2 regions of the Bradyrhizobium sp. URHA0013 genome follow, and region 1 is predicted to be linked to the other one. Evidence: riboswitches for the same ligand, from Rfam matches in the RefSeq annotation. Region 1 holds a riboswitch; the other holds the start of a gene.
The links. A riboswitch is a leader RNA that binds a small molecule or an ion and turns the genes downstream of it on or off. The one in region 1 is predicted to bind S-adenosylmethionine.
Positions count from the first base shown of each region.

Region 2: another riboswitch for S-adenosylmethionine. It lies ahead of N551_RS0102485 (homoserine O-acetyltransferase); the one in region 1 lies ahead of N551_RS0104205 (O-succinylhomoserine sulfhydrylase).

Region 1 is NZ_JADK01000003.1:836,359-840,772, reverse strand. It holds gene N551_RS0104215 (lipolytic enzyme) at 1-91, shown strand, start outside; gene N551_RS0104210 (SGNH/GDSL hydrolase family protein) at 104-1,096, shown strand; gene N551_RS0104205 (O-succinylhomoserine sulfhydrylase) at 1,220-2,416, opposite strand; SAM riboswitch at 2,487-2,566, opposite strand; gene N551_RS0104200 (2'-deoxycytidine 5'-triphosphate deaminase) at 2,647-3,783, shown strand; gene N551_RS0104195 (PAS domain S-box protein) at 3,889-4,302, shown strand; gene N551_RS0104190 (hypothetical protein) at 4,408-4,414, shown strand, end outside.
Region 2 is NZ_JADK01000003.1:504,276-508,689, forward strand. It holds gene metW (methionine biosynthesis protein MetW) at 1-280, opposite strand, end outside; gene N551_RS0102485 (homoserine O-acetyltransferase) at 294-1,496, opposite strand; SAM riboswitch at 1,587-1,666, opposite strand; gene N551_RS0102490 (chorismate mutase) at 1,870-2,718, shown strand; gene hisC (histidinol-phosphate transaminase) at 2,753-3,847, shown strand; gene N551_RS0102500 (prephenate/arogenate dehydrogenase family protein) at 3,844-4,414, shown strand, end outside.

The DNA.
Region 1 (4,414 bases):
GGCGAAACAGGTCCATGATTGCCTTGGCCGGGCGTTGGCACAGTTCGTGATCGACGCTGCCCATCTGGAGCCGGCCCAGCAGCAAAATTGAGGTCTAGCGTTAATGAGTTCTCTCCGCCCTTTTTGCCTGACGGCATGGCTGGCTGTGCCCGCAGCAGCGGTGCTTCTGTTGCTGAGTCCGGCCTCGCAGTCGCGCGCGCAGACGCAGGCCGCGCAGGCAACACCGGCCCCGCAGCAATCGGCTGATCCGGCTCCCGCTTCACCGTCCCAGACCACCGTCGCAGCGACGTCCCCCGACCAGCGCGGCATCACGGCGCGCGCCATCGACAAGGTGAAGCAGGTCGCGAAATCCGCCGGCGACATCTTTAGCCGCGTCCCCTGCCTGTCGCCGAAGGGCGGCGCGAAGGCAATGGGCTCGCTGCCGCATGTCGCGGGCAAGCTCGTCGCCGGCCAGCCCGTCGTCATCGTCGCATTCGGCTCGTCGTCGACCGCGGGATTCGGCGCGAGCTCGCCGGAGTTCAACTATCCCAATCGCCTTGCCGCGCAGCTGCACCGGCACTATCCGACTGCCGACATCACCGTCGTCAATGCCGGCGTCGGCGGCGAGGACGCACCCGAGATGATGAAGCGCCTCCAGAAAGAGGTGATCGACGTGCATCCGGATCTGGTGATCTGGCAGGTCGGCACCAATGCCGTGCTGCGCAATCTCGATCCCGGCGATACCGCCAAACTGGTCGAGGACGGCATCAGCCGCATCCAGGCTGCCGGCGGCACTGACGTCGTGCTGGTCGATCCGCAATATTCGCCCGCCGTCAACCAGCGCGCGGACAGCGCCGGCAAGATGGTGAAGTTGCTCGGCAAGGTCGCCGAGCTTCGTCATGTCGGCATCTTCCCGCGCTTCGAGGTGATGCGCGACTGGCACGAGAAGCAGTCGATTCCGGTCGAGAGCTTCGTGATCGCCGACGGCCTGCACATGAACGATTGGGGCTACGCCTGCTTCGCCCAGCTCCTCGGCGACGACATCATCCGCTCTGTCGGCCAGATCAAGCTCGGCGTCAACGTGCCCGCGGACGTGCGGACCTATCGGCCGATGTAAGCATCGGTGCGTAGGGTGGGCGAAGGCGCGCTCTTCGCGCGCCGTGCCCACCATCCATCGGCGCTGCCATCGTGAATGGTGGGCACGCTTCGCTTTGACCACCCCACGATGTCGAATGCGTGGCTACGCCTTCTCCAGCGCCGCGGTCAGATCCTCGATCAGATCGTCCGCGTGCTCAAGCCCCGCCGAGAAGCGGATGAAGCCCCCGCTGATGCCGAGCGCGGCGCGGTCCTCCGGCTTGAGGCGCTGATGCGTCGTCGTTGCCGGATGCGTGACGAGGCTCTTGGCGTCGCCGAGATTGTTCGAGATCTTGGCGAGCTTGAGCTCGTTGAGCACGCGGAACGCCGCCTGCTTGCCGCCCTTGACCTCGAGGCCGACCAGCGTCGAGCCGCCGCGCATCTGCTTCTTCACCAATGCGGCCTGCGGATGATCGGCGCGGCCGGGGAACACCAGCCGTGAAATCTTCGGATGGCTCGCCAGCACGTCCGCGATGCGCGCCGCCGTCTCGGTCTGCGCGCGCACGCGCACGGCGAGCGTCTCCAGGCCCTTGAGCAGGACCCACGCGTTGAACGGCGAGATCGACGGGCCGGTCTGGCGCATGAAATTGTGGATGTGCTCGGCGATGAACGCTTCCGAGGACAGGATGATGCCGCCGAGACAGCGGCCCTGGCCATCGATGTGCTTGGTCGCGGAATAGACCACGACGTCGGCGCCGAGCGCGAGCGGGCTCTGCCAGATCGGAGTGGCGAACACGTTGTCGACGACGAGCCGCGCGCCGCCGCTGTGCGCGATCTCTGCGATGCCGGGAATGTCGAGTACATCCAGCGTCGGGTTGGTCGGGCTCTCCAGGAAAAACGTCTTGGTGTTCGGCTTCATGGCGCGCTGCCACTGGTCGAGATCGAGGCCGTCGACCAGCGTGGTCTCGATGCCGTAGCGCGGCAGCAAATCCTGCACGACGTAGAGACACGAGCCGAACAGCGCGCGCGAGGCCACGACGTGATCGCCGGCCTTGAGCGGCGCCAGGATCGCGGTCGTCACCGCGGCCATGCCGGTCGCGGCGGAACGTGCCGCTTCGGCGCCTTCGAGCTCGATCATGCGCCGCTCGAACATCGAGATGGTCGGATTGGAGTAGCGTGAATAGATGAAGCCGGGGTCCTCGCCCTTGAACCGCGCCTCGCACTCCTCGGCGCTGTTGTAGACGTAGCCCTGGGTCAGGAACAGCGACTCCGACGTCTCGCCATATTGCGAGCGCAGGGTGCCGGAATGGACCAGGCGGGTTTCGGGACGGTAGGACGCGGTGGACGCCGGGGACTTCGACATAGGACCTCCTGAAGTGACCATCGAAAATGGTCACAAAAAAACCGGCCTGGAATATCTCCACGGGCCGGGATCACAGAGGTCCCCGGCCTGTTTAGCGACTTATTTAACGTGGCTGCAAGCCGGCCGGCTCAAATCACCACGGGATAAGTCATGCTCATATTCCGCAATGCCCTTTCCGTCAAGACGTCCATCGGATAGCCGTAAAACGCTCATATTTCCCGCATGTCGGGATGTGTTTGATCCCTGATGAGGACCCCGGGTTGACGTTCACGGTCGCCGCCGACGCCAATGGTATCCTGCCCGACCGCATGATCGCGGCGATGGCGGAGGGTGGTCTCATCCTGCCCGCTTACGACTTCGTCGAAAGCCAGATCCAGCCGGCGAGCCTCGATTTGCGCCTCGGCGACATTGCCTATCGCGTTCGCGCCAGCTTCCTGCCCGGTCCCGGCGCCACCGTCGCCGAGCGCATCGACGAGTTGAAGCTGCACGAGTTCAGCCTCGCCGACGGCGCCGTGCTGGAGACCAACTGCGTCTACATCGTGCCGCTGCTCGAAAGCCTTGCGCTGCCGCCGGAGATCGTCGCGGCCGCCAACCCGAAAAGCTCGACCGGCCGGCTCGACGTCTTCACCCGCGTGATCGCCGACGGCACCCGCCGCTTCGACATGATCGGTGCCGGCTATCACGGTCCGCTCTATGCCGAGATCAGTCCGAAGACGTTCCCGGTGCTGGTCAGCGAGGGCTCGCGCCTGAGCCAGGTGCGCTTCCGCACCGGCGATGCCATCCTCAACATCGACGACCTCGAGGCGCTGCATGCGACCGAGCGTCTCGTCGATATCGATGACGCCGATCTCACCGGCGGCGTCGCCGTCTCGGTTGATCTTTCCGGCGAAAAGAGCGGCGGCTTCGTCGGCTACCGCGCCAAGCGCCACACCGGCGTCATCGACGTCGATCGCCGCGCCGGCTATTCCGTCGAGGAGTTCTGGGAGCCGATCTCGGCCCGCCCCGACGGCAGCCTGATCCTCGATCCCGGCGAGTTCTATATCCTCGCGTCGAAAGAGGCCGTGCAGGTGCCGCCCGATTACGCCGCGGAGATGGTGCCGTTCGATCCGCTGGTCGGCGAGTTCCGCGTGCACTACGCCGGATTCTTCGATCCCGGCTTCGGTTATGCCGGCGCTGGCGGGCTGGGGTCGCGCGCCGTGCTCGAAGTGCGCTCGCGCGAGGTGCCGTTCATCCTCGAGCACGGCCAGATCGTCGGCCGCCTCGTCTACGAGAAGATGCTGGCCCGTCCCGACGCGATGTACGGCCAGCGCATCGGCTCCAACTACCAGGCGCAGGGCCTGAAGCTGAGCAAGCATTTCCGGGTGTAGCGATCACCCGTCGCCCGGATGGAGCGCAAGCGTCATCCGGGAAAGTCTCACTTGTGGCACGATCCCGGCTTACGCTGTGCTCCATCGGGGCCACCAGGTGCTGACATGACCAATCCATCCCAACTCGACGCAAACATCCTCGACGGCGTCGCCGATGCGCTGATCTATTCGGATCGCTCCGGCACCATCATGCGCTGGAATCGCGCATCGTCCGCACTGTTCGGCTTCTCCGCGGACGAAGCGCTGGGCCAGAATCTCGACCTGATCATTCCCGAACATCTGCGCGCCGCGCACTGGAAGGGTTTCGAGGCCGCACTAGCCAGCGGCGCGATGAAGCTTGCGGGCAAGCCGACACTGACCCGCGCGCTGCACAAGGACGGGCGCAAGCTCTACATCGAGATGACCTTCGCGCTGGTGCGGGACGCCGCTGGAGTGGTGCAGGGATCGGTGGCGATGGCACGCGACGTCACCGACCGCGTCGAGCGCGAGCGTGCCGCCAGAGTTGCGCAAAATTCGTGATGCGGAATTGGCGAGCCGGCGTGCAGGGCGCCCTGCATGCGGCTCAGCTTGTCCGTCGCCGGCTGCAGTGACACACTCCAATCAAAACAACGATCGGGAGCAAACATGACCG
Region 2 (4,414 bases), 330 kb from region 1:
CGTCATCCGGATAATTCACGAGGTCGGTGTCGGCATCGCCCTGCACCACCGCAAGACCCTTGGCGACGCAGCGGTTGACGCCCTCGCGCGACAGCTCGATGCCGCGGCCGTCGATGCCGCGGGTTTCCAGCAGCTGGAGCAGGTCGCCTTCGCCACACCCGACGTCGAGCACCTTCGAGCCCGGCTTGACCATCTCGGCCACCAGCACATGGTCGGCGCGAAAATCACCGGGCTGCCCGGTCGCAAGGCCGCCCAGCGGCAGCGCTTCCTGTACAGACATGACTAGCCGTCCTTTAAGCTTTCTTGGCGGTGAGCCCGCGCGCCTTGCCTGCCGACTGCAGGAACGCACGGCCGATGTCGAAGAACTCGGGCACGTCGAGGAGGAACGCGTCGTGACCGCGATCGGTCTCGATCTCGGCGAACGACACCCGCGCGCTCGACGCATTCAACGCGTGCACCAGTGCGCGCGATTCCGAGGTCGGGAACAGCCAGTCGCTGGTGAAGGAGACCACGCAGAACCGGGTCTGGATTCCCGCGAACGCCTTCGCCAGCACGCCGCCATGGTCGCCGGCGATGTCGAAATAATCCATCGCGCGGGTCAGATAGAGATAGGAGTTGGCATCGAAGCGTTCGACAAAGGACGAGCCCTGGTAGCGCAGGTAGGACTCGACCTGGAAGTCGGCGTCGAACGAGAAGGTCGGCAGCTCGCGGTCCTGCATCCGCCGTCCGAATTTGCGATGCAGCGCGGCGTCGGAGAGATAGGTGATGTGCGCCGCCATCCGGGCAACAGCGAGCCCACGATGCGGATGGATACCTTGATCGGCATAGCCGCCATGGTGCCAGTCGGGATCGGCCATCACCGCCTGGCGGCCAAGCTCGTGGAACGCGATGTTCTGCGCCGAATGTCGTGTCGAGCAGGCGATCGCCAGCGCGGAGAACACCCGGCTCGGATACGCCGCCGTCCATTGCAGCACTTGCATGCCGCCCATCGAGCCGCCGACGACTGCGAACAGCGTGTCGATGCCGAGCCGGTCGATCAGCATCGCCTGCGCGCGCACCATGTCGGGGATGGTGATGACGGGGAAATCGAGGCCCCAAACCTTGCCGGTCGCCGGATTGATCGAAGCCGGACCGGTCGAGCCCATGCAGCCGCCGATCACGTTGGAGCAGATGATAAAATACTCGCTGGGATCGAGCGGTCGGCCCGAGCCGACCAAAGTCTCCCACCAGCCGGGCTTGCCGGTGACAGGGTGCACATTGGCGACGTGCTGGTCGCCGGTCAACGCATGGCAGATCAGGATCGCGTTGGAGCGATCGGCATTCAGCTCGCCATAGGTCTGGTAGGCGATCTGGAACGGGCTGAGATCGACACCGCAATCGAGCCGCAGCGGCTGTTCCAAGCCAAACTGCGCGACGTGCGAACTCGGATGATCCACCTCGTGCGACCGCTCGTCGGCGGTGATCGCGGGACTCGGAATTGACTGGACGCCAACCATCTGACCATCGACCTCGTTTGCGGTCGTCGTGGTGACCGCATTGACATCAGGCCATGAAAAACCCGGCCTGAACGATAGGTTCGGCCGGGATCGAAAGCGTCCCCGGCCTGTTTAGCGAGTTTTTTAACGTGGCTGCAAGCCGGCCGGCTCAAATGACCACGGAACGGGTAAAAACTACCGTCTTGGACGGTTTTCGTCAAGTCACGGCCCGGATCAGCCAAATTCGCTGTCGCGCCACGGGCGGAAAGGGCCCGATTTCCCTTTGCATTTCTCTTTGCTTTCGCAGCCCCGACTGCCTAATCAGGATATCCATCAGAGCGGTGACGGCTCGACTGATCCGCATTGGAACGCCTCTCAACAGCACCTGTCAGACATGTCCCAACGTCCCCCCGCGCCACCATCACTCCAGGAATTGCGCAAGGAGATCGACGCGATCGACGAGGGCATGCATCGCCTGCTGATGCAACGCGGCGACATCATCGACCGCCTGATCCAGGTGAAGCAGACCCAGGAGGTCGGCTCGGCGTTCCGCCCGGCACGTGAGGCCTCCATGATGCGCGACCTCGTGCAGCGTCATCGCGGCATCCTGCCGCTCGATACGGTCGAGAGCATCTGGCGCGTCATCATCGCGACCTTCACCTATGTCCAGGCCCCGTTCTCGGTGCACGCCGACATCTCGGCGAGCGAGCCGGCCATGCGCGATTCCGCGCGATTCCATTTCGGCTTCACGGTGCCTTACGTCGCGCATTTCAGCGCGCAGGCGGCGGTCGAGGCCGTCGCGAAGTCCAAGGGCGATCTGGCGCTGGTCTCGGCGACTTCGAGCCGCACGCCGTGGTGGCTGTCGCTGGAAGAAGCCGGCGCGCCAAAGATCATCGCGCGGCTGCCCTTTGTCGAGCGCGCCGACCATCCGGCGGCGTTGCCCGTGTTCGCGGTCTCGCGCGTCGCCGACAGCGCCCTGGTGACGGAGGTCGAGACCTTCAGCGTCCGCGTCTCTGGGTGGAATGCGGAGGTCGCGCGCGCCCTGTCGCCGCTCGCCGAGATCGTGGCGGTGCCCGACACCGCCTTCGACGGTGCCGCGCTGCTGGTCTCGGTCACCGCGACAAGCAACATCGACAAGATCAAGGCTGCCCTGATCGAAGCGGGGGCCTCGGTGCGCTCCACGGCCCTCGTCGGCAGCCACGCAACGCGCTATACGGTGCCCCCGACCGGGTCGAAATCGTAAGTCGCGAACCGCTTAAGCCAGTCCGGAGTTGAAGATGTCCCGCCCCGTGCCGAATCCCGGCATTCTCGATATTGCGCCCTACACGCCCGGCAAGACTCCAGTGGCAGAGCCCGGCCGCAAGGTGTTCAAGCTCTCGGCCAACGAGACGCCGTTCGGGCCCTCGCCGAAGGCGATCGAGGCGTTCAAGCAGGTGGCGGATCATCTGGAAGACTATCCGGAAGGAACCTCGCGCGTGCTGCGCGAAGCGATCGGGCGCACCTTCGGGCTCGATCCCAACCGCATCATCTGCGGCGCCGGCTCGGACGAGATCCTCAACCTGCTCGCCCACGCCTATCTCAGCCATGGCGACGAGGCGATCTCGACCACTCACGGCTTCCTGGTCTACCCGATCGCAACCATGGCGGTCGGCGCGAAGAACGTGGTTGCCGCCGAAAAGGACCTAACCGCGGATGTCGACACGATCCTGAAGGCCGTCACGCCGCGCACAAAACTGGTCTGGCTCGCCAACCCCAACAACCCGACCGGCACCTATCTGCCGTTCGACGAGGTCAAGCGCCTGCGCGCCGGCCTGCCCTCGCACGTGCTGCTGGTGGTGGATGCAGCCTATTGCGACTACGTCTCGCGCAACGATTACGAGATGGGGATCGAGCTGGTCGCGACCACCGAAAACACGGTGGTGACCCACACCTTCTCCAAGATCCATGGTCTCGCGGCGCTACGCATCGGCTGGATGTTCGGCCCCGAGCACATCATCGATGCGGTCAACCGCATCCGCGGTCCCTTCAACGTGTCGACGCCGGCCATGTACGCCGCCGTTGCCGCGATCGAGGACACCGCGCACCAGGCGATGTCGAAGCAATTCACCGAGACCTGGCGCAACTGGCTCGCTGAGGAGATCGGCAAGCTCGGGCTGAAGGTGACGCCGAGCGTCGCCAATTTCGTGCTGATCCACTTCCCCACCGAGGGCAAGACCTCGGACGCAGCCGACGCCTTCCTCACCAGGCGCGGGCTGGTGCTGCGCGGCTTGAAGAACTACGGCCTGCCGCATTCGCTGCGCATGACCATTGGCACCGAGGAGGCCAACCGCCTCGTCGTCGAGGGCCTGCGCGACTTCATGGCCGGACGATGAGCGCGACCCCGCACTTCCAGCGCGTCGCGCTGATCGGCTTCGGCCTGATCGGCGGCTCAATCGCGCGCGCCGCGAAGCTCCAGGGCCTGGCTTCCGAGATCGTCACCACCGCGCGCTCGGAGAAGACGCGCGCACGCGTGATGGAGCTCGGCATCGTCGATCAGGTCGTGGCGACCAATGCAGAAGCCGTGAAGGACGCCGATCTCGTTATCCTCTGCATTCCCGTCGGCGCCTGCGGCCCGGTGGCGCAGGAGATCGCCCCGCATCTCAAGCCCGGCGCGATCATCTCCGACGTCGGCTCGGTCAAGGGCGCTATCGTCAGGGATATGGCGCCGCATCTGCCGAAAGGTATCCATTTCGTGCCGGCGCATCCCGTCGCAGGCACCGAGCATTCGGGCCCCGATTCCGGCTTCGCCGAACTCTTCATCAACCGCTGGTGCATCCTCACCCCGCCGGAGGGCGTTGATGCGGCGGCCACCGATCGCCTGCGTGCGTTCTGGGCGGCGATGGGCGCCAAGGTCGAAATCATGACGCCGGATCATCATGATCTCGTGCTCGCGATCACCA